4 regions of the Streptomyces sp. NPDC042336 genome follow, and region 2 is predicted to be linked to each of the others. Evidence: riboswitches for the same ligand, from Rfam matches in the RefSeq annotation. Region 2 holds a riboswitch; each other region holds the start of a gene.

Region 1 (5,117 bases), on a different contig from region 2:
CGAACCGATCTGGTTGACCTTGACCAGCAGGGCGTTGGCCGAGTTCTCCTCGATGCCGCGGGCCAGGCGCTCCGGGTTGGTGACGAACAGGTCGTCGCCGACGAGCTGGACCTTGTCGCCGAGCTTGGCGGTGATGGTCTTCCAGCCGTCCCAGTCGTCCTCGAACAGCGGGTCCTCGATGGAGACCAGCGGGTACGCCTCGACCAGCTCGGCGTAGTACTCGGTCATCTCGGCGGCGGTGCGCTCCTTGCCCTCGAAGGTGTAGGAGCCGTCCTTGTAGAACTCGGACGCGGCGACGTCGAGCGCGAGGGCGATCTGCTCGCCGGGGGTGTAGCCGGCCTCCTTGATCGCCTCCAGGATGAGGTCGAGGGCCTCGCGGTTGGAGCCCAGGTTCGGAGCGAAGCCGCCCTCGTCGCCGAGGCCGGTGGCCAGGCCCTTGTTCTTCAGGACCTTCTTGAGGGTGTGGTAGACCTCGGCGCCCCAGCGCAGGGCCTCGGAGAAGGACTCCGCGCCGATCGGGGCGATCATGAACTCCTGGATGTCCACGTTGGAGTCGGCGTGCGAGCCGCCGTTCAGGATGTTCATCATCGGCACGGGCAGCAGGTGCGCGTTCGGGCCGCCCAGGTAGCGGAAGAGCGGCAGGTCGCTGGCCTCGGAGGCGGCGTGGGCGACGGCCAGGGAGACGCCGAGGATGGCGTTGGCGCCGAGCGAGCCCTTGTTGTCGGTGGCGTCCAGGTCGAACATGGCCTGGTCGATCAGGCGCTGCTCGGTGGCGTCGTAACCGACCAGCTCCGGGCCGATCTGCTCGATGACGGCCAGCACGGCCTTCTCGACGCCCTTGCCGAGGTAACGGCTCGGGTCGCCGTCACGGAGTTCGATGGCCTCGAAGGCACCGGTGGAGGCGCCGGACGGAACGGCGGCACGACCCGTGCTGCCGTCGTCGAGGCCGACCTCGACCTCGACCGTGGGGTTGCCTCGGGAGTCCAGGATTTCCCGGGCTACGACGACGTCGATGGACGGCACGAGCATCTCCTTCTTCAATGTGACGCTTCGGTGTGACGCGCGGTCGCGCGGGACCGCGGCGGCTCTGCGGGACCGAGCCTAACCGGCTCCGGGCGATCGGCCAGCCGATCGCCCACCCGCTGGACAGAACCGAGAGTAAATTGTTTCCGAACGGAACAAAGACGTTCCCGGAAACCGGGCGGGTGCCCCGCGCGGGCGGGACGCGAAAAATCCCGCCCCGGTGCGTACGGGGGAACACGCACCGGGGCGGGAGTCGCGGGAGCGGCCGCCGCTTACTTGAGGTGCAGCTGCTGGCCCGGGTAGATCAGGTCGGCGTCGTCGACGATGTCGTCGTTCAGCTTGAACAGCTTCGCCCAGCCGCCCTTGACGTCGTGCTCCGCGGCGATCGAGCTGAGGGTGTCGCCCTTGACGACCTTGTACTCGCCGTCGCCCTTCTCGACCTTCTTGCCGGTCGGGGTGGTGACGGTCTTCTTCTCGGCCTTCTCGGCCTTCTCGGTCTTCTGCTCGGCGGCCGGACGCTCGGAGGAGCGGGAGGCCTTCTGCTCGGTGGAGCGCTCGGCGGTGGAGCCGCTGCTCTGGCTCTGCGAGCTCTGGGAGCTGCCGGAGCCGCCGTCCTGCGAGCCGCCACCGGTGTACGCGGCGCCCGACAGGCCGGTGCCGCAGACCGGCCAGGCACCCTTGCCCTGGCCCGCGAGCACCTTCTCGGCGATCTGGATCTGCTGGGACTTGCTCGCCTGGTCGGCGGTGGAGGCGTACTGCGTACCGCCGTAGGCGGCCCAGGTGGAGGCGGAGAACTGCAGACCGCCGTAGTAACCGTTGCCGGTGTTGATGGACCAGTTGCCGCCGGACTCGCACTGGGCGACGGCGTCCCACTCGGACGCGGTGGCGGCGGAGGCGTTGCCGGCCGCCATCAGCGGGGCGGCGACGGCGGCACCGGTGACGCCGGCGACGGCGATGACACGGGTGGCCTTGGACGGACGACGGTGCTTGCCCTTGCCGGAAAACAGCATGGTTGATCCCCTCACCGACGCCTGCGAGGTGAGCTGTCGGGTTCGGGCCGGTTGAGTTGCCCGGCCGGGTTCCTCGCGGAACTCGGCTTCACCCCTAGCCGCTCCGGCTCAACTGCCCGGTGCGGCGCTTACCTTGGGTCCCCCGCTCCTGCCTTCGGCGCTCGACGCGACGACTGTTCCCGTACGGCCGCTGGCAGGATTCGGCGTTGCGGCTGTCGGGGCCCGCGGTGGCGAGCGGTCATGACCGTAGACACGCGCTCCGCGGATTTTCAAAGACGATCACGGCTTCTGAGACCTATCTCTCACGAGATCCAAAAGGGACATACGGTCTCTAACCGTGACGTGAACTCCCCCTACTTTTCGCCCGATTCGCCCGTGACCGTGAGCGTCTGACCGGGCAGGATGTGGTCGGGGTCGGCACCGACGACGGTCTCGTTGTCGGCGTAGAGCGTGTGCCATCCGCCGTCGACCTCAAGGGAGTCGGCGATGGCCCACAGGCTGTCGCCGGTGCGGACGACGTAACGGTTGCCCGCGGCCTCTCGCGCGCCACCGTCGCGCGAGGCGTGCCGCCCCGCCGCGGTGTCCGTGAGGCCTTCCTTGGCGGCGCCCTCCTCCGCACTGTCGCCGCGGTGCCGGCCGGCGCCGGACGAGCCCTCGGTCTCCCGCGGTTCGGCACTGGCGGAGGCGTCGGATTCGGACGAAGTGTCCGGCTTGGCGGATTGGTCCGCGTCACCGGACGAGCCGCTCGATGCGGCGCCCGAGCCGTCGGAGCCGTCGGACGAAGCGTCAGACGACTTCGAAGAAGAGGGCGAAGGGGACGAAGAGGACGCTCCCGAAGTCGACTCCGGCGCCCCGGCCGCTCCGGACGAGTCGGTCGAACCGGATGACCCGGACGACTCGGGCGTTTTGGTGGTCGTGGGCGATTCGGACGACTTGGTGGTGTCCGTCTCCCCCGAGGTCCCCGAACCCTCCGACGCCCCGTCACCGGCCGCGTCCGAGCCGCCGCCCGTGGTCCCGGAGTCGTTGCCGAGGCCGGCGAGCAGACCGCAGGTCGGCCATGCGGCGATGCCCTGGGCCGCATGCACCTTCTCGGCGATTCTTATCTGCTGGGAGCGACTGGCCTGGTCGGCGCTGGGGGCGTAGTCGAGACCGCCGTACTGCTCCCAGGCATCCTGGGACAGCTGCAGGCCGCCGTAGTACCCGTTGCCGCTGTTCTGGCTCCAGGCGCCGCCGGTCTCGCACTCGGCGACCTGGTCCCAGTTCGCCGAGTCGGCCGCGTGGGCGCCGGTCGCGCCGAGCAGCGGGATCGCGATGGCGGAGCCGGTCACTCCGGCGGCGACGACCAGAGCGGGTGCCTGGCGGGGGCGGCGGTGACGACCGTTCCCGGAGAGCATGCGACGACCTTTCACGAGACGACGGGGACCACGCGGCGGATGACGCTCGACACCACGTTGATCCGTGAACGTATAGGGAGATCATCGCTTGTCACAAGTTCATGCCGCGCAGATCACGTGAAGATCACAAAGTTGAGCGCGTGTCACTTTTGCGTCGGCGACGAAGCGTTCCCGGCCGATGACGCCGACGGCGTGAACGCCACCGGCAAGGTGCGCAAACCGCGCATGATGAGGCCGCCGCGCCACCGGAGTTCGGCCGGGTCCGCGGCGAGGCGGAGGTCCGGCAGCCGGGTGAGGAGCGTGGCCAGCGCCGTCTGTCCCTCCAGCCGGGCGAGCGGGGCGCCGAGGCAGTAGTGGATGCCGTGGCCGTACCCGAGGTGCTGGCTGTCGCGGCGGGCGAGGTCCAGGGTGTCCGGGTCGGTGAACCGCTCCGGGTCCCGGTCGGCGGCGGCGAGGACGACGAGGACGGGGTCGCCGGCCGCGACGTCCTGTCCGCCGATGGACAGCGGCCGGGTGGCGAAGCGCCAGGTGGCCAGCTCCACCGGGCCGTCGAAGCGCAGCAGTTCCTCGACGCCGGTCTCCAGCAGGCCGCGCTCGCCTGCCGCGAGGGAGGCCTGGAGCCGGGTCCGCTGCTCGGGGTGGGTGAGCAGGGCGTACACCCCGTTGCCGATGAGGTTGACCGTGGTCTCGAAACCGGCGAACAGCAGGATGAAGGCCATCGCGGCGGCCTCGTTCTCGGTGAGGTGCTCGCCGTGGTCGGAGGCTCGGATGAGGCCGGAGATGAGGTCCTCGCCGGGGGCGGGCCCGGGCGGCAGCGCCGCTCGCTTGCGGTGGATGAGGTCGGCGAGGTAACCGCGCATCTTCTTGACCGACCGCGCCACCCCGCCTCGCGGGCCACCCCCGTGACGGATCATCATGCCCGCCCAGTCCCGGAAGTCGTCCTGGTCCTCGCGGGGGACGCCGAGCAGGTCGCAGATGGCGTAGATGGGCAGGGGGAAGGCGAACTCGTGGATCAGGTCGGCGGAGCCGGTGGCGGCGAACCGGTCGATGAGGCCGTCGGCCAGCTCCTGCACCCGGGGCGCGAACTCGGCCACCCGGCGGGGTGTGAACGCCTTGCTGACCAGTCGGCGCAGCCGGGTGTGGTCCGGCGGGTCGATGTTCAGCAGGTGGGTCATCAGCTCGGCCTTCCGCTCCCCCGGAATGCCGGTCTTGCCCTTGGCGTGCGCCGGCTCGTCGTGGTGCGCCGGGTTCTTGGACAGCCTGGGGTCGGCGAGGGCCTGCTTGGCGTCGGCGTACCGGGTGACCAGCCAGGCCTCCACTCCGCTGGGCAGCCGGGTGCGGTGCACGGGGGCGTGCTCGCGCAGCCAGGCGTAGGCCGGGTAGGGGTCGCTGGCGAACTCCCAGGTGAACAGCTCGGGGGCGGGGCCGGAAGCCGCACCGGGGACGGGCGGACGGCCGGTCATCCCTCGACCGCCCTGATCGCGTCCCGGTAGGTCCGGGCCGCCGCTCTCAGGGCCGCCTCGGGGTCGGTGCCCTCGGACTCGGCGCGGGCCGCGAGGGCGAGCAGCTGGTAGCCGACGCCCTCGCCGGAGGGCAGCGGGACGTCCAGGCCGGCGGTGCGGACGCGGGAGTGGAGCTTGGCGGCGAGGGCGAGGCCGGGCTGGCCGAGGGGGACGCCCTCGGTGACCGA
Region 2 (5,117 bases):
GCCGGTGCGGATGAAGACCTCTTCGAAGACACGGGACTGGGCGTTGGTCCGGTAGAAGACGGCGACGTCCCCGGCCTTGGCCTCGCCCGCGTCGGTGAGGCGGTCTATCTCGTCGGCGACGAACTGCGCCTCGTCGTGCTCTGTGTCGGCGACGTACCCGGTGATCTGCGCGCCGCTGCCCTGGTTGGTCCACAGGTTCTTGGGGCGGCGGGACTCGTTGCGCTCGATGACCGCGTTGGCGGCGCTGAGGATGGTCTGGGTGGAGCGGTAGTTCTGCTCCAGCAGGATCGTCGTCGCGTCCGGGTAGTCCTCCTCGAACTGGAGGATGTTGCGGATGGTGGCACCGCGGAAGGCGTAGATCGACTGGTCGGCGTCGCCCACCACGCACAGCTCGGCGGGCGGGACCTCGGCCTCCGGCGGCACGTCGACGGGGTGCTCCGAGGCCACGCCGACCAGCTCGCGCACCAGCGCGTACTGGGCGTGGTTGGTGTCCTGGTACTCGTCGACCAGGACGTGCCGGAAGCGGCGGCGGTAGTGCTCGGCGACGTCCGGGAAGGCGCGCAGCAGATTGACCGTGGTCATGATCAGGTCGTCGAAGTCGAGGGCGTTGGCCTCGCGCAGCCGCGACTGGTACATGGCGTAGGCCTGGGCGAGCGTCTTCTCGAAGCCGTCGGCGGCCTGGGCGGCGAAGTCCTCCTCGTCGATCAGCTCGTTCTTCAGGTTGCTGATCTTCGCGCTGAACGACTTCGGCGGGAAGCGCTTCGGGTCCAGGTCCAGGTCGCGGCAGACCAGCGCCATGAGCCGCTTGGAGTCGGCGGCGTCGTAGATCGAGAACGACGAGGTGAAGCCGAGCTTCTTCGACTCGCGGCGCAGGATGCGGACGCACGCGCTGTGGAACGTCATCACCCACATCGCGTTGGCGCGCGGGCCGACGAGCTGCTCCACGCGCTCCTTCATCTCGCCCGCGGCCTTGTTGGTGAAGGTGATCGCGAGGATCTGCCCGGGGTGGACGTTCCGCTCGGCCAGCAGGTGGGCGATGCGGTGGGTGAGCACACGGGTCTTGCCGGAGCCGGCACCGGCCACGATGAGCAGCGGGGAGCCGGAGTGGACGACCGCGGCGCGCTGGTTGTCGTTCAGCCCCTCCAGGAGGGCGGCGGCGTCCAGGGCGGGGCGCGGGGCGCCGTCCCGGTAGTGGGTGTCCCGGTCCGGGGGCGCGTCGAACTTCCCGCCGAACAGATCGTGCGGAACCTGCTCCGGTCCGTGATCGTCCTCGGGCGGCGGGGGTTCCTCCTCGTGACCCCGGGGGGTCTGGAGGCTCGCCAGGAAGCTGTCGTCAAAGAGGCTGCTCATCGCTCTCCGAGTCTAGGGCGCCCCACCGACAACCCGGTGCCACCCCGGAAAATGCCCACCGTTCCGCCACGGGCACGCCCCGCGACCGGCCGGAACACGAAGAGTGACGCCCGGGACCGGCCCGGCGGCACCCGAACGGAAGGTCACGAAAATGTATCGGGCATATCACCCACCAACCTTCACAGCGGCCACACGAGTTGGCTACGGTGCGGGGCAGGCCGCTCGACCCCCTCCGGCGAACCTCGCCGGGCCGCGCGGCCTCCGCCGAGTCCGGCCTGCCCGCACGGCACCGGAGCCGGGGACCCACCGAGACCTTGGGGTGAATCGGCCGCACCGCCCTCGACGAGACGAGAGGGCGGGCCGCCGTAGGGCAACCCTTCCGAACCACCGCCCGAACCCGACAGCTAACCCGGTAGGCGGAGCACTGGAAGGAGTCGCCTCCTTGGCGTCGCACCGCAAGTCGCGTCCCACCGGTTCCCGCGTCGCGGGCATACGGACCCCGGCCCTCGCCACCGCGGCACTCACCTCCGTCGCCCTGCTGTCCCAGACGGCGGGCGCCACGCCGTCGGACGACCGGCCGACCCTCGAAGAGGTCGAGAAGAAGGTCGACGACCTCTACCGCCAGGCCGGGTCGGCGACCGAGAAGTACAACGCGGCCAAGGAGAAGACCACCAAGCAGCGCAAGAAGGTCGACACCCTCCTCGACGACGTCGCCCAGCGCACCCAGAAGCTCAACGACGCGCGCGAGGAGCTGGGTTCCTTCGCCTCCGCCCAGTACCGCACGGGCGCCTCGGTCCCGGAGACCGCGACGCTGCTGCTCGCGGACTCGCCGCAGGACTACTTCGACCAGAACCAGCTGATGAACCGGCTGACCGGCCGGCAGAAGACCGCCGTCGACGACTACGTCACCCAGCAGTCCGAGACGATGAAGAAGCGCCGGGAGGCCACCGAGAGCCTCGAGACGCTCACCGACTCGCAGCACGACCTCAAGACGGCCAAGTCGACCGTCCAGAAGAAGCTGGCCACCGCGCGGGCGCTGCTCTCGGAGCTGACCGCCAAGGAGAAGGCCCGGCTGGCCGCGATCGAGAAGAAGAAGCAGGAGGAGGCCGAGCGCAAGGCAGCCGAGCTGGCGAAGCAGCAGGCGGAGGAGGCGGCCGAGCGCGAACGGCAGGAGGAGGCCGCCCGGCAGCAGGAGAGCGGCGCCGGATCCGGGTCCTCGGGGACTTCCGGCGGCACCGGCTCCACGGGCTCGTCGACGCCGGGCACCTCGAACGGCACCAAGGCCGAGAAGGCGATCGCCTTCGCCCGCGCCCAGATCGGCAAGCCGTACGTGTGGGGCGCCACGGGCCCCGACTCCTACGACTGCTCGGGCCTGACCCAGGCCGCCTGGAAGGCCGCGGGCGTGACGCTGCCGCGCGTCACCTACGACCAGGTCAACGCCGGCACGACCGTCTCCGTCGCCCAGGCACAACCCGGTGACCTGGTCTTCTTCTACGACGACATCAGCCACGTCGGCCTGTACATCGGCGACGGCATGATGATCCACGCACCCAAGCCGGGCGCGTACGTCCGCGAGGAGTCGATCTTCTACGACGGCGAGTCGTCCATCTACAGCGTGGTGCGCCCGGCCTGATCGGCGAGGGCGCGTCTTTCCTGCGATCCGATCCGCCGGGCAGGCCCTAGCATCGGGCGCATGTCATCGGCCACCCATCCCTCAGCGCTGCGCGCCTGGTGGGCGCAGCGCCCACCGGCGGCCGGGGCCGCGGTGATGGCGACCGGCATCGTGTCGGTCGCCCTGCATCTGACCGGCCGCGAGGTCCTGTCCCGGATCGCCCTGGTCCTGGCCTGCGCCGCATGGCTGATACTGGCCGCCAACTTCGTCTACCTGCTGCTGGCCGACCGGGCGCAGTGGGTGAAGCGGGCCGGGACGCCGGGGGCGCTCACCGCCGTCGCCGCGACGACCGTGCTCGGCACCCGTTTCTCCCTGCTCGGCTGGTCGCGCCTGGCGGCGGTGCTGCTGGTGCTGGCGGCCCTGCTGTGGCCGTGGCTGCTGTACCTGGTGGTGCAGCACTGGGGGCGGCGGATGCCCGGCGCCGTCTTCCTGAGCTGCGTGGCCACCGAGGGGCTCGCCGTGCTCGCCGCCACGCTGGCCACGGCCACCTCGACGCCCTGGCTGGCGCACACGGCGCTGGTGCCGTTCTGGCTGGGGATCGTGCTCTACCTGATCGCACTGTTCCGCTTCGATCTGCGGCAGGTGGCGCGGGGCTCAGGGGACCACTGGGTGGCGGGCGGCGCGCTCGCCATCTCCGCCCTCGCCGGAGCCAAGCTGCTCGCGGCGGCCGGGACCGGCATATACCTGTGGAACGCCGACGACCGGGCCGTCCTGCACGACGTGACCGTCTGCCTGCTCGCGCTCGACCTCGCCTGGTACGCCGTACTGCTGGCCGCCGAGATCGCCTGGCCCCGCCTCCGCTACGACGTGCGCCGCTGGTCGACCGTCTTCCCGCTCGGCATGACGGCGGCGGCGACGCTGTCCGTGGCCGTCGTCGTCGACGTCCCGTGGCTGGACGCACCCGGCCGGGCGCTGCAGTGGATCGCGGTGGCCGGGTGGCTGGCGGTCGCGGCGGGGGCGGTCGTCCAGGCCCGGGCGGCGCTGCGGTCCGCGGGAGGGGACTCCGAGGCGGCGGTCAGGTCCACAGCACCGCGATGAAGACGTTCACCAGGGTCAGCGCGCCCACCAGGGCGAACAGCGGCTTTTCCACCTTCTCCTCGTCGCGCTTCACGTAGACCAGGCCGAGGATCACGATCAGCACGGCGAGCTTCACGCCGATCTTGACGTTGTCGACGGAGTAGTCCTGCGCCTGGTTGAGGCCGACCAGGACGGCGCCGGTGACCAGCATCGTCAGCGCGCCGTGCAGCATCGCGGGGGTGAACCGGGCCGCGCCCCGGCCCATCGCCTTCATCTGGGTCAGGAAGCCGCCCAGGAGCGCGGCGATACCGATGATGTGCAGGCCGACGAAGAGGTGGATGAGTACGTCCATGGGGCCGGAGCCTAATGAGGGCCCCGGCGGGCCCGGACACCGGCCCGCCCCGGCGCTCCCATAACAGCTCACGTCCCCCACCCGCCTCCGATCCGGCATTTCGATCATCACCCTGTGTGAAGGCGACGGGCCCTGGAGCGAACGACGGTCACATACGGTCCCCGCACGATCCGGTGCCGCCACTTCCGCGCATCCCGTCACCGGACCGTTACCGACCCGCCTAGCGTCCTTCCCCAGGCAGCCGGAATGGACCGGAGCCGACCCGGCGCTGGCCGGGGTCGAGTCGTACGGAAGGACGTGGATCGCAGGTGGGAACGCACCGCAGGCCGCGACAGCGCGCGACGGGCGGCGGCAGGGCCCGTACGGCGGCCACGATCACCCTCGCGGGCACGGCCGCCGCGACGGGACTGGGCGGGACCGGACACGCCGATCCGCAGCCGACGGCGGCGCAGGTCAGGGCCAAGGTGGACAAGCTCTACCAGGAGGCCGAGGTGGCCACGGAGAAGTACAACGGGGCGAAGGAGAAGGCGGACGCCGCCGAACAGCGCCTGGAGGAACTGCGGGACGAGGCCGCCCGCAAGGAGGAACGGCTGAACTCGGCGCGGGAGGCGCTGGGTTCGGTCGCGGCGGCGCAGTACCGCAGCGGCGGCCTGGACCCGGCGCTGCAACTCGCGCTCTCGTCCGACCCGGACCGGTATCTCGACGGCGCCGCGTTCGTCGAGCGGG
Region 3 (5,117 bases), on a different contig from region 2:
GGAGTTGCTGGGCGCCGCCATCGAGCAGATATCGGCGCGGGGCGTGGCGGCGTTGCGGATCGCCGACGTGGCCGCGGCGCTCGGCGTCAGCAACGCCCTGGTGCTCTACCACTTCGCCACGAAGGAGCGGCTGGTCGCCGCCGCGTTCACCCGCGCCGCCGAGGACGATCTCGCCCATCTGCGGGGGCTGCTGGCCCGTCGCACGTCGGCGCTGCGCCGTCTGCGGGCGGCCGTGCGGTGGTATGCGCCGACCGGTCCGGCCAAGGGCTGGCGGCTGTGGATCGAGGGCTGGGCGGCGGCGCCGCGCGAGCCCGCGCTGCGGGAGGTCACCCGCGAGCTGGACCGCCAGTGGAAGGCGGCGATCGCCGGGGTCATCGCCGAGGGCGTGGCCGCCGGTGAGTTCTCCTGCCCCGAGCCGGACGCCGCGGCCCTGCGGCTGACGGCGCTGCTGGACGGGCTGGCGGTGCAGCTCACCTCGTACACGGGCACCGTGTCACGGGCCCGGGCGCAGGAGTGGGTGGACGAGGCCCTGGCCCGGGAACTGGGCCTGGACCGGGCGGCCTTGACCCCCGCCCGCCGCTAGGAACCGCCGGCACGCCGCCCCGGCGAGTCGTGTCACGCACCTCGCTCCGTCCCGCCCGTCCGGCGACGCCGTCAGGCCACCGCGGCGATCCGCGTCTTGATGTCGTCCGGCGACAGGGTCCCCTTGGCGGTCACGTGGTCGCCCGACGACTCGCCGCGCAGCCGGCGCCCGATCCACGGCACCAGGTACTCGCGCGCCCAGTGCACGTCGTCGCGCCGGACGTCGAGCGTGCCGCGGGGCGGCAGCGGCGGCCACGGCTGGTCCGGGTCGGCCGGGACGCGCAGGCCGAGGGCCTGCCCCGCGCGCAGTGCCACGCGGGTGTGGCCCTCCGGCGACAGATGCAGCCGGTCGGCGTCCCACGCCCTGCGGTCCTGGACGCTGCGGAGCGACCACAGGTCGAGCACCGGGCAGCCGTAGCGGTCGGCGATGGCGCGGACGTGCCCGTTGTACGTGGCGATCTTGCCCCGCAGGTGCTTGAGGACGGGCACCCCGCGGGTGTCGAACCCGGTGGTCACCAGCACGGTGCCGGCCGCGGCGGTCAGCGCGGCCACCGCCAGTTCGAACCGCTCGGCGACCTCGTCGGGATCGGTGCCGGGCCGGATGATGTCGTTGCCGCCGGCCGCGAACGAGACCAGGTCCGGCGCGAGTGCGACGACCCGCGGGACCTGTTCCGCCACGATCTGGTCGAGGAGCCTGCCGCGCACGGCGAGGTTCGTGTACGTGAAGTCGCCCTCGGGGCGCCGGTCCGCGAGCAGTACGGCGAGTCGGTCGGCCCAGCCGACGAACGCCCCGTCGGGGCCGGGATCACCCACGCCCTCGGTGAAGCTGTCCCCCACCGCCACGTACGACCCGATCACTGCTCTGCTGTCACTCTTCGAATCGTCTGCCACATCGGCCCATGATTCACCCTGGAATGTGACCTACGCGACCGTAGGAAGGGGTTGACGGTCGGTGAGAAAGGCCACGCCTAAAGTGTTCGTCAATTCCGGAATACATCCGAGTATCGGGGGCCGGATACACCGAAGGCCGGACCCGGGGATCGGGGTCCGGCCTTCGGGGCGCGGCGGCCGCGCGGAACCGGTCGTCAGACGGAGACGCCGTGCGAGCGCAGGAACGCGATCGGGTCGATGTCCGAGCCGTAGTCCGGCGTGGTGCGGATCTCGAAGTGCAGGTGCGGGCCGGTCACGTTGCCGGTGGCACCCGAGAGGCCGACCTGCTGGCCCGCCGTCACCGACTGACCGGCGGAGACGGAGAGCGAGGAGAGGTGGGCGTACTGGGCGTAGTGGCCGTCGGCGAGCTGGATGACGACCTGGTTGCCGTACGCGCCGCCCCAGCCGGCGGAGACGACGGTGCCCGCGCCGACGGCCTTCAGCGAGGTGCCGGTCGGGACGACGAAGTCGGTGCCGGTGTGGTAGCCGCTGGACCACATGCTGCCGGACTGGTGGTACGGGGTACCGACGGTGCCGCCCTGGACGGGGGAGGTGTAGCCGCTGGTGGTGCCCGCGGACTGGGTGCCGGTGTTCGAGGAGTCCGAGGAGGAGGCCTTCTCGGCGACCGTCGACTTCTGGGCCGGCTTCTCGGCGGCGGGCTTCTCGGCGGACTTCTGCGCGGGCTTGTGCGACTGCGCGGAGGACGGCGCCGACGACTTGGCGGCCTGGCCGCCGATCGAGAGCTTCAGACCGGGGTGGATCAGCGACGGGTCGGAACCGACGGCCTCGCGGTTGTCCGCGTAGAGCTTCTTCCAGCCACCGTCGACGTGCTGCTCGTCGGCGATCTTCGAAAGGTAGTCACCGCTCTTCACGGTGTACGTCCGGGAATCCGAGTTCTTCTCGGCGCCGCTCGCGGCGGCCTTCTTGGCCGACGTGGGAACGGACTGCACGGCCTGCTCGGAAACGGAGTGCGCGGGGGCGGCGTTGGCGACGGCGGCACCCATCAGCGGGAGCGCGAGCGCGGCGCCACCGGTTCCGGCGACGGCGATGGTGCGGGTCAGGCGCATGGCCCTGGTACGGCGGTGCTTACCCTTCGCGGGCATGGCGAATTCCTCTCCGGCGCCTGCGAGGTGAGCTGTCGGGTGCGGGCTGGAGATGCCCGGCCGCGTCGGAACGCGGCTTTACCCCAAGCCGTTCCGGGAACCGGAACAGGCAGTTCTACCTGTGGGTCCCCCGCTCCTGCCGTGTACGGGTGGTCGATGAGTGCGGGCTCCGGTCGGCGGCAGGATTAGGCGTCCGTCCGGATCGGTGGTGAACGTAAGGGACCGGGACGCACACGGACAAGCGAGGGGTTCCCGCGACCGGTGTTCCGATTGATCCTTTACGGGAATAACCGGTAACCCTGTGTCGATTTCCATCCCGGCGCTTTTCCCGAACACCCCGGAAAACCAATCGAATTACGTGAACATGACGGGCCACGCACGGTCACGGATATGACGCTGCTCACGCACCACGCATTCACCCTCCGCCATTTCAGGTCCAGTTGTCATCAAGGCGCCAATTCGGACAGAAGACCCTTATCAGCCTGCAATACTCTTCGGAGTACGATTTCGCGCACAGGGGATGCCGTATCGTCGAGTGGTGCCCGCCGGCGAGCAGCGGCGGCGGGGCGGAGTGGGAGGAGCCCCCGTGACGCAGCAGGTCCCGTCGACCGAACCCGAGCTGACCGGTGTGCGCAACTTCCGGGACGTGGGCGGACTGCCGACCGTGGACGGGCGGCGGGTGCGGCAGGGGGTGCTGTTCCGCAGCGGCCACCTGGCGCACGCCACCGGGGAGGACGCCGCGTTCCTGGCCTCGCTGGGCCTGCACACGATCTTCGACTTCCGCAACGCGGCCGACCAGAAGCTCGAGGGCCCGGACGTCGAGCTGCCGGGCGTGCGCAATGTGAACCTGCCGCTGAGCGATCCGGCCGACGGCGCCGAGTTCTGGAAGATGGTCCGCGACGGAGACCTCGACCAGCTGCGCGAGATCCTCGCCGACGGCAAGGGCGCCGACCGGATGATCGGCTCCTACCGCTCGATCGTCACGGAGCGCACGGCGGAGCACTCCCGGATCCTGCACGCGCTCGCCGAGGACAGCGTCCCGGCACTGATGCACTGCGCGGCCGGAAAGGACCGTGCGGGGCTGTCCGTCGCCGTCACCCTGCTCGCCCTGGGCGTGGAGCGCGAGGCCGTCGTCGAGGACTACCTGAAGTCGAACGCCGCGCACCGCCGCTACAAGGTGCGCCGCAGCTCCACCGCGGCCTCGGCCTACTCCCCCGAGGTCATGGAGCTGCTCAGCCCCCTGTTCGACGCGCGCGCCGAGTACCTGGCGGCGGCCTTCGAGACCATCGAGGAGACGTGGGGCGGCGTCGACGCGTACCTGGAGAAGGGGCTGCGGCTCACTCCGCGGACGCGGGAGCGGCTGCGCGAGCGGATGCTGGACTGAGCCCGGGGGCGCCCGCTCGCGGACGGCGCTACTTGGCGCCCACCTCGAACAGCAGGTAGAGGAAGCCGCCGAAGACGTGCCCCAGGGCGATGTAGACGAGCAGTCGCACCCACAGGGCGCGCGGGAACTTGTCCTCCATGGTGCTCATGGCATCTCTCCAGGGTTCGGGCCGGGCGCCGGGCCGAGGCACAGCGCGGCTGTCGGGCTCCGCAGCAGGGTGTGGACGAAGAGCAGCTCGACCCCGTCGGGGTCCTGCGCGGCGATCCGGTGCGGGGTCATCGAGTCGAAGTGGGCACTGTCCCCCGCGGTGAGCCGGTGCTCGGTGTCCCCGAGGCGCAGCCGCAACCGGCCCCGCAGGACGTGGAGCCACTCCTCGCCCGGGTGCACGCGCACGACGTCGCCCTGGGAGCCGTACGGCACCTGGACGCGCAGGGCGTGCATGGCGCGGCCCGGCGCTCCGGCCCGGTAGTACGTCCAGCCGCCCGCGCTCGTGGGTTCCATGTCGGCGGCGCGCACGACGGCGTCCCGGTCGGCGGCGGTCTCGCCCAGCAGCTCGGCGACGGTCGTACCGTAGACACGGGCGAGGGAGAGCAGCATCGGGAGTGAAGGCTGGCGCTGACCGGTCTCCAGGCGGGACAGGTGGGCGGGCGACAGTCCCGCGGCGCGGGCCGCGGCCTCCAGGGTGAGGGCGGCCCGCCGCCGCAGCTCGCGCAGCTGGGGTGCGACGGTGGCGACCGGCCCCTCGGCGGGGCCGGTCTCGGAGGAGCTCATGCCTCCATTCAGCCCGAGCTTTGCCCTTGAGGCAAATTACTTGCCTCTGAGGCAAAAGATCCTCAGCGGTTGGCCACCGCCTGCTTGACCAGGGTCTTGCCGAAGTCCCACATCAGGCCGCCGCCGTTGTGCGCGTCCTCCATCACCTCGGTGAAGGCGTCGATGAACCGGTCGGCGTCGGCGGTGTCGATGATCAGCGGCGGGATCAGCTTGATCACCTCCAGGTGGTCGCCGGACACCTGGGTCAGGATCCGGTGCCGCTGCAGCAGCGGCACGACCACCATCTGCGCGAACAGCCCCTTGCGCGCGGCCTGCAGCATCGTCCAGCGGCTGCGCAGCTTCAGGGA
Region 4 (5,117 bases), on a different contig from region 2:
CCCTCCGGATCGATGCCCGCCGCTCTGGCCCCGGCGACGGCCTGCCGGACGTAGGGGATGAGGTCCGCCGCCGCCTCGGGGGCCACCCCCGGCAGTACGTCCTCGTCGGCGGGCGGGAGGGCCGCACGGGCCATGCGCCCGCGGAAGTCGTCGTCGGCGACGAGTCCGGCCAGCTCCACCCACGCGGCGAGCTGGGCGTCGGTGGGTTCGTCGGGGAGTTCGGGCAGGGCGGCGCGCAGGGCAGCGGCGGCGTCCCTGGCGTGGGGCGTGCCGGCCTCCAGCGCGGCGATGAAGTCGGCGATCACGCGCCGCCGTTCGTCGGAGGTGAAGCGGGCGATCCGGTGCATGAGAACGGTCTCCTCGGGGCCGGCGTCGCGCCGGGCGACGAGTCGCAGCACGCTGTGCCGCAGCCGCAGCGCGCGAATCTGCAGGGCGGTGGCGTCGGCGTGTGCGGCGGCGACCTCGGCGACGGAGAGGTCACCGTCCAGGACACGGCGGACCGTGGTCAGATCGACGTCCAGCTCCCGCAGGACGCAGATGAGGTGGAGCCGGTCGAGGGCCGCCTCGCCATAACGGCGGTAGCCGGCCGGGGTGCGGTCGGTGGGGGGCAGCAGTCCGGTGTCCGAGTAGAACCGGATGGTCCGTACGGACACGCCGGTACGGGCCGACAGTTCACCGATGGAGTGCGGGGGCGTCGCGCCGTTCATGAGCCCACCCTGCGGTCTCCAGCCACTGGAGAGTCAAGGCGGGGCGTCAGCCGGAGGGCGGCCCCCTGCCGGCGACGGACGGCGAGTGCGCCGGCCCACGCCGGCCATGACCGACAATGGCGGCACTCCACGCCAGTCCGTCCGCTCGCCCCGCTCGTCCCACCGGAGTGCCGCCATGCCCCTCCCGTACGTCCTGCTCTCCGCCGCCGTCTCCCTCGACGGATACCTGGACGACACCGGCCCCGAACGGCTCCTGCTCTCCGGCCCCGCCGACTTCGACCGGGTGGACGAGGTGCGGGCCTCGGCGGACGCGATCCTGGTCGGGGCCGGGACGATCCGGGCCGACAACCCGCGGCTGCTGGTGAACTCGGCCGAGCGGCGGGCGGCCCGCACCGCGGCCGGAAGGCCGGAGTACCCGCTCAAGGTCACCGTCAGCGGCAGCGGCGAGCTGGACCCGGCGGCGCGGTTCTGGCACACGGGCGGGGAGAAGGTGCTGCTGACCACGGACGACGGTGCCCGGCGGGCCCGCGCGCTCGGGACCGGGGCCGATGTGGTGTCCCTGGGCCCGGACCTCGGCTGGCACGCCGCGCTGGAGTACCTCCACGACCGGCGGGGCGTGCGGCGGCTCATGGTCGAAGGGGGCGGGACCGTGCACACCCAGTTGCTCCAGCAGGAGCTGGCCGACGAGCTGCAGCTCGTCCTCGCGCCGCTGTTCGTGGGGGACACGGCCGCGCCCCGGCTGTTCGGGCCCGGCGCCTACCAGGGCGGGCGGCTCGCGCTGGTCGAGACCCGGCGGATCGAGGACGTCGTACTGATGAGGTACCGGCCCACCGCCCCCGGCACCGGTGACCGGGTCGCCGCCGCCGACCGGCACTGGCTGGGCCTCGCCTGTGAGCTGGCCGAGCTGTGTCCGCCGTCGGACACCGCGTTCAGCGTGGGGGCGGTCGTGGTGGCCGCCGACGGGAGCGAGCTGGCGCGGGGGTTCTCGCGGGAGGGCGGTGACCCCGTCGTGCACGCCGAGGAGGCGGCGCTCGCGAAGGTCGACCCCGAGGACCCGCGGCTCGCCCGCGCCACCGTGTACAGCAGCCTGGAGCCCTGTGCCCGCCGGGCCTCCCGGCCAGCACCCTGCGCCCGGCTCATCCTCGACGCCGGGGTGCGCCGCGTCGTCACCGCCTGGCGGGAGCCGGACACCTTCGTGGCGGGGGCGGACGGGAGCGGGGTGCTCGCGGCGGCGGGCGCCACCGTCGTCGTACTGGACGGGTACGCGGAGCGGGCCAAGGCGCCGAACCGCCATCTGGAGGGGTAGGGGAGGGCCGGGGGAGATACCGATGTGCATTCCGCCCCGTGGATGACGTACAGTGGTGAACACAACGACGCGGGGTGGAGCAGTTCGGTAGCTCGCTGGGCTCATAACCCAGAGGTCGCAGGTTCAAATCCTGTCCCCGCTACTGAAGGCCGAGGGCCGGAATCCGAAAGGGTTCCGGCCCTCGGTGCGTCTCCGCACGCGGTCCGTGTCATCCGGTCGGCCCCTCACCGTTCGCCCCCCGCCCCCGCTCCGGGAAACCTGGAGTCCGGGACGGCAAGCGGCGCGGACGTGCGGGGTGGCGGGAGACGAGTGGTGCGGCCAGGTGACGTGGACGACGAGGGAGCGTACGCCCGAGCCGGCGGCCGGCTCCCCGGCGATCCCGTGCCCGACCCGGGCCTCGGCGACGAACCGCGGCCCCTGTCGCCCCCCGCGCCACCGCCACGCCGGCGGACCGGGTACAGGCGCCTCTTCGTGCACGCCCTCCCCGTGCTGCTGATCGTCGTCGCCATCCTGTACGACATCTTCACCCCGAGGTACTTCACCGCCGGGCCCCTCTACACGGCCGCGCCCCTGATCGCCGCCCCGCTCTACTCGCGGCGCGGCACCGCCCTCACCGGTGTCGCCGTGGTCGCCGCGGTCATCGGGTTGCAGCTCGGCAAGGGCGTCATCCACTACGTCGACTCCCTCACCGAGCTGATCACCATCGCGACGGTCGCCGTGCTCGCCGTCCTGGTGAACGGCCTGGTCCGCCGCAGCGACGAGCGCCTCGTCTCCGTCCGCGAGATCGCCGAGGCCGCCCAGCGCGCCGTGCTGCCCCAGCCCGCCGAGCGGATCGCGGGCTTCGAGATCGCCGTCTGTTACGAGGCCGCCCAGGCGGACGCCTTCATCGGCGGCGACCTGTACGCGGTGCAGGACAGCGCCCGCGGCGTCCGGCTCATCGTCGGGGACGTGCGCGGCAAGGGCATGGGCGCGGTGGCCGCCGTCGCCGTGGTGATCGGCGCCTTCCGGGAGGCCGCCGAACAGGAGGCGACGCTGGAGGCGGTGGCGCAGCGACTGGAGCGGGCGCTGGCGCGCGAGGGCACCCGGCGCGACGGACTGGACGCCTTCGAGGGCTTCACCACCGCCGTACTCGCCGAACTCCCGCACGGTGGCGGCACGGTCCGCATCGTCAACCGCGGCCATCCGCCGCCCCTGCTGCTCTACGCCGACGGCACCCTCGGCCCGCTGCCCGCCCGCGAGTCGGCGCTGCCGCTCGGCATGGGCGAGCTGGGCGTGTGGCCCGACCGGGCGGAGGAGGTCGCCTTCCCCGGTGGGGCCACGCTGCTGCTCTACACGGACGGACTGACCGAAGCCCGGGACGCGAAGGGCGAGTTCTACGATCCGCAGACGCGGCTGGCCGGCCGCGTCTTCGGGCATCCGGCGACCCTGCTCGACACCCTCGCCGAGGACGTGCGCCGGCACTCCGGGGGCGGCATGGCGGACGACATGGCGCTGCTCGCCGTACGGCGTCCACGGCGAGGCGATCATGATCACTGTCACGAGCCGTGACAGCGTGACCTCCCTCCGCATAACAACTGATGCGCCGTCAGAAGAACATGACGTGAAGGGGAATACTGAGGCGCGGTCAACTCGCCCCGTTTTCACCGGTAGTGAGGCTTACATCCCGGCCGTTTCCGTTAATGATCAAGAGGAACGGCTTGGAATCGGAGCCTCGTGTCTATTAACGTTCGATAACGCAGCGCGGTCGTCCCAGCCGTCACAGAAGGCGGCTCCGTGCGCACGCGCCGAATCCCGCAAGGGAACCGGGGAACCACCACATTGGGGTGAATCGGGCGTTTGACGCCGTGGCAACACGGCTGCATGTGCCCGTAGGAGACCTTCCTGCTCCGAACCCGTCAGCTAACCCGGTAGGCGGAAGGAAGGAAAGGAGTACGCCCACGTGGCGTCCAACCGGCCTGCCCCCGAGGCCCCGTCCGTGCCCTCAGGGCACGGCACCGACACCTTCGGCTACGACAGCTACCGCACCGAAGAGGGCCCCTGGGAGGAGTGGAATCCCACCGCGGACTCCATCCGCCCCGTACGCGGCCGGCACCGCGTCGCCAAACAGCGCGGCGGGCTCGCCCGCAGCTCCACCGTCCTCGGCGTCGGGGTCATAGCGGCCGTCGGCGCGGGGGGCATGGCCAGCGCGCAGACCGGCAAGCCGCCGGTGTCCATCTCCGTGCCGGACCTGCCGAACGTCGGCTCGCTCCTGCCCGGTGACGACGACACCTCGGAGCCCGAGGGCTCCGCCACCCCGCTCAGCGGCATCACCCAGGCCGTAGCCGCCGACAGCGCGGAGGGCACCGGCACCGCCGACGCCGGTGAGTCGCTGCGGGCCCGGATCATGGCGCAGGCGGAGCAGCAGCAGGCGCAGGTCGAGACGAAGGCGGCCGCCGAAGCCGCCGCCGCGGCCGAGAAGAAGGCCGCGGAAGCCGCCGCCAAGGCGGAGAAGGAGGCCGAGGCCAAGGCCGCCGCCGCCAAGAAGAAGGCGGCGGAGGAGGCCGCGAAGAAGGCCGAGGCCGAGCGGCTCGCGAAGCTGGCCAAGCAGTACACGCTGCCGACCTCTTCGTACACGATCTCCTCCACGTTCAACCAGGCCGGCTCCCTGTGGGCCTCGGGCCACCACACCGGTCTCGACTTCGCCGCCCCGACGGGCACGCTGCTCAAGGCGGTGCACAGCGGCACGATCACGTCGGCCGGCTGGGACGGCTCGTACGGCTACAAGACCGTGCTCACCCTCGACGACGGCACCGAGCTCTGGTACGCGCACCAGTCCTCCATCAGCGTCAGCGTCGGCCAGAAGGTCACCACCGGTGACGTCATCGGCCGCGTCGGCGCCACCGGCAACGTCACGGGCGCCCACCTCCACCTGGAGGTCCACACGGCCGGCGGCTCCGGCATCGACCCGATGGCCTGGCTGCAGAGCAAGGGCCTCACTCCCTGATCCACCCCGCCCCTTGATGCGCCCCGCCGAACCCCGGCGGTCCTGACGGCAACCCCCCGACGTCAGGGCTGCCGGTTTGCGGGATTTTTGCGCAGGTGCCGGAATGGCCTGCTCCGGTGCG

What was found. A riboswitch is a leader RNA that binds a small molecule or an ion and turns the genes downstream of it on or off. The one in region 2 is predicted to bind cyclic di-AMP.
Region 1: it holds a riboswitch for cyclic di-AMP, as region 2 does, so the genes downstream of both, rpfA (resuscitation-promoting factor protein RpfA) here and ACZ6IM_RS18910 (C40 family peptidase) in region 2, are expected to answer to the same signal.
Region 3: it holds a riboswitch for cyclic di-AMP, as region 2 does, so the genes downstream of both, ACZ6IM_RS27830 (M23 family metallopeptidase) here and ACZ6IM_RS18910 (C40 family peptidase) in region 2, are expected to answer to the same signal.
Region 4: it holds a riboswitch for cyclic di-AMP, as region 2 does, so the genes downstream of both, ACZ6IM_RS37920 (M23 family metallopeptidase) here and ACZ6IM_RS18910 (C40 family peptidase) in region 2, are expected to answer to the same signal.

The regions. Positions count from the first base shown of each region.
Region 1 is NZ_JBVJEA010000005.1:98,200-103,316, forward strand. It holds gene eno (phosphopyruvate hydratase) at 1-1,023, opposite strand, end outside; gene rpfA (resuscitation-promoting factor protein RpfA) at 1,296-2,033, opposite strand; cyclic di-AMP (ydaO/yuaA leader) riboswitch at 2,037-2,203, opposite strand; gene ACZ6IM_RS13320 (transglycosylase family protein) at 2,387-3,427, opposite strand; gene ACZ6IM_RS13325 (cytochrome P450 family protein) at 3,571-4,890, opposite strand; gene ACZ6IM_RS13330 (nucleoside triphosphate pyrophosphohydrolase) at 4,887-5,117, opposite strand, start outside.
Region 2 is NZ_JBVJEA010000008.1:55,449-60,565, reverse strand. It holds gene pcrA (DNA helicase PcrA) at 1-1,350, opposite strand, end outside; cyclic di-AMP (ydaO/yuaA leader) riboswitch at 1,603-1,786, shown strand; gene ACZ6IM_RS18910 (C40 family peptidase) at 1,793-2,983, shown strand; gene ACZ6IM_RS18905 (tellurite resistance/C4-dicarboxylate transporter family protein) at 3,044-4,060, shown strand; gene ACZ6IM_RS18900 (hypothetical protein) at 4,038-4,391, opposite strand; gene ACZ6IM_RS18895 (C40 family peptidase) at 4,700-5,117, shown strand, end outside.
Region 3 is NZ_JBVJEA010000014.1:207,748-212,864, forward strand. It holds gene ACZ6IM_RS27820 (TetR/AcrR family transcriptional regulator) at 1-583, shown strand, start outside; gene ACZ6IM_RS27825 (SGNH/GDSL hydrolase family protein) at 655-1,440, opposite strand; gene ACZ6IM_RS27830 (M23 family metallopeptidase) at 1,668-2,615, opposite strand; cyclic di-AMP (ydaO/yuaA leader) riboswitch at 2,618-2,777, opposite strand; gene ACZ6IM_RS27835 (tyrosine-protein phosphatase) at 3,202-3,999, shown strand; gene ACZ6IM_RS27840 (DUF6126 family protein) at 4,028-4,147, opposite strand; gene ACZ6IM_RS27845 (helix-turn-helix domain-containing protein) at 4,144-4,770, opposite strand; gene ACZ6IM_RS27850 (aspartate aminotransferase family protein) at 4,833-5,117, opposite strand, start outside.
Region 4 is NZ_JBVJEA010000033.1:44,222-49,338, forward strand. It holds gene ACZ6IM_RS37900 (MerR family transcriptional regulator) at 1-707, opposite strand, end outside; gene ACZ6IM_RS37905 (dihydrofolate reductase family protein) at 883-2,013, shown strand; tRNA gene ACZ6IM_RS37910 (tRNA-Met) at 2,082-2,155, shown strand; gene ACZ6IM_RS37915 (PP2C family protein-serine/threonine phosphatase) at 2,485-3,561, shown strand; cyclic di-AMP (ydaO/yuaA leader) riboswitch at 3,786-3,942, shown strand; gene ACZ6IM_RS37920 (M23 family metallopeptidase) at 3,953-4,996, shown strand.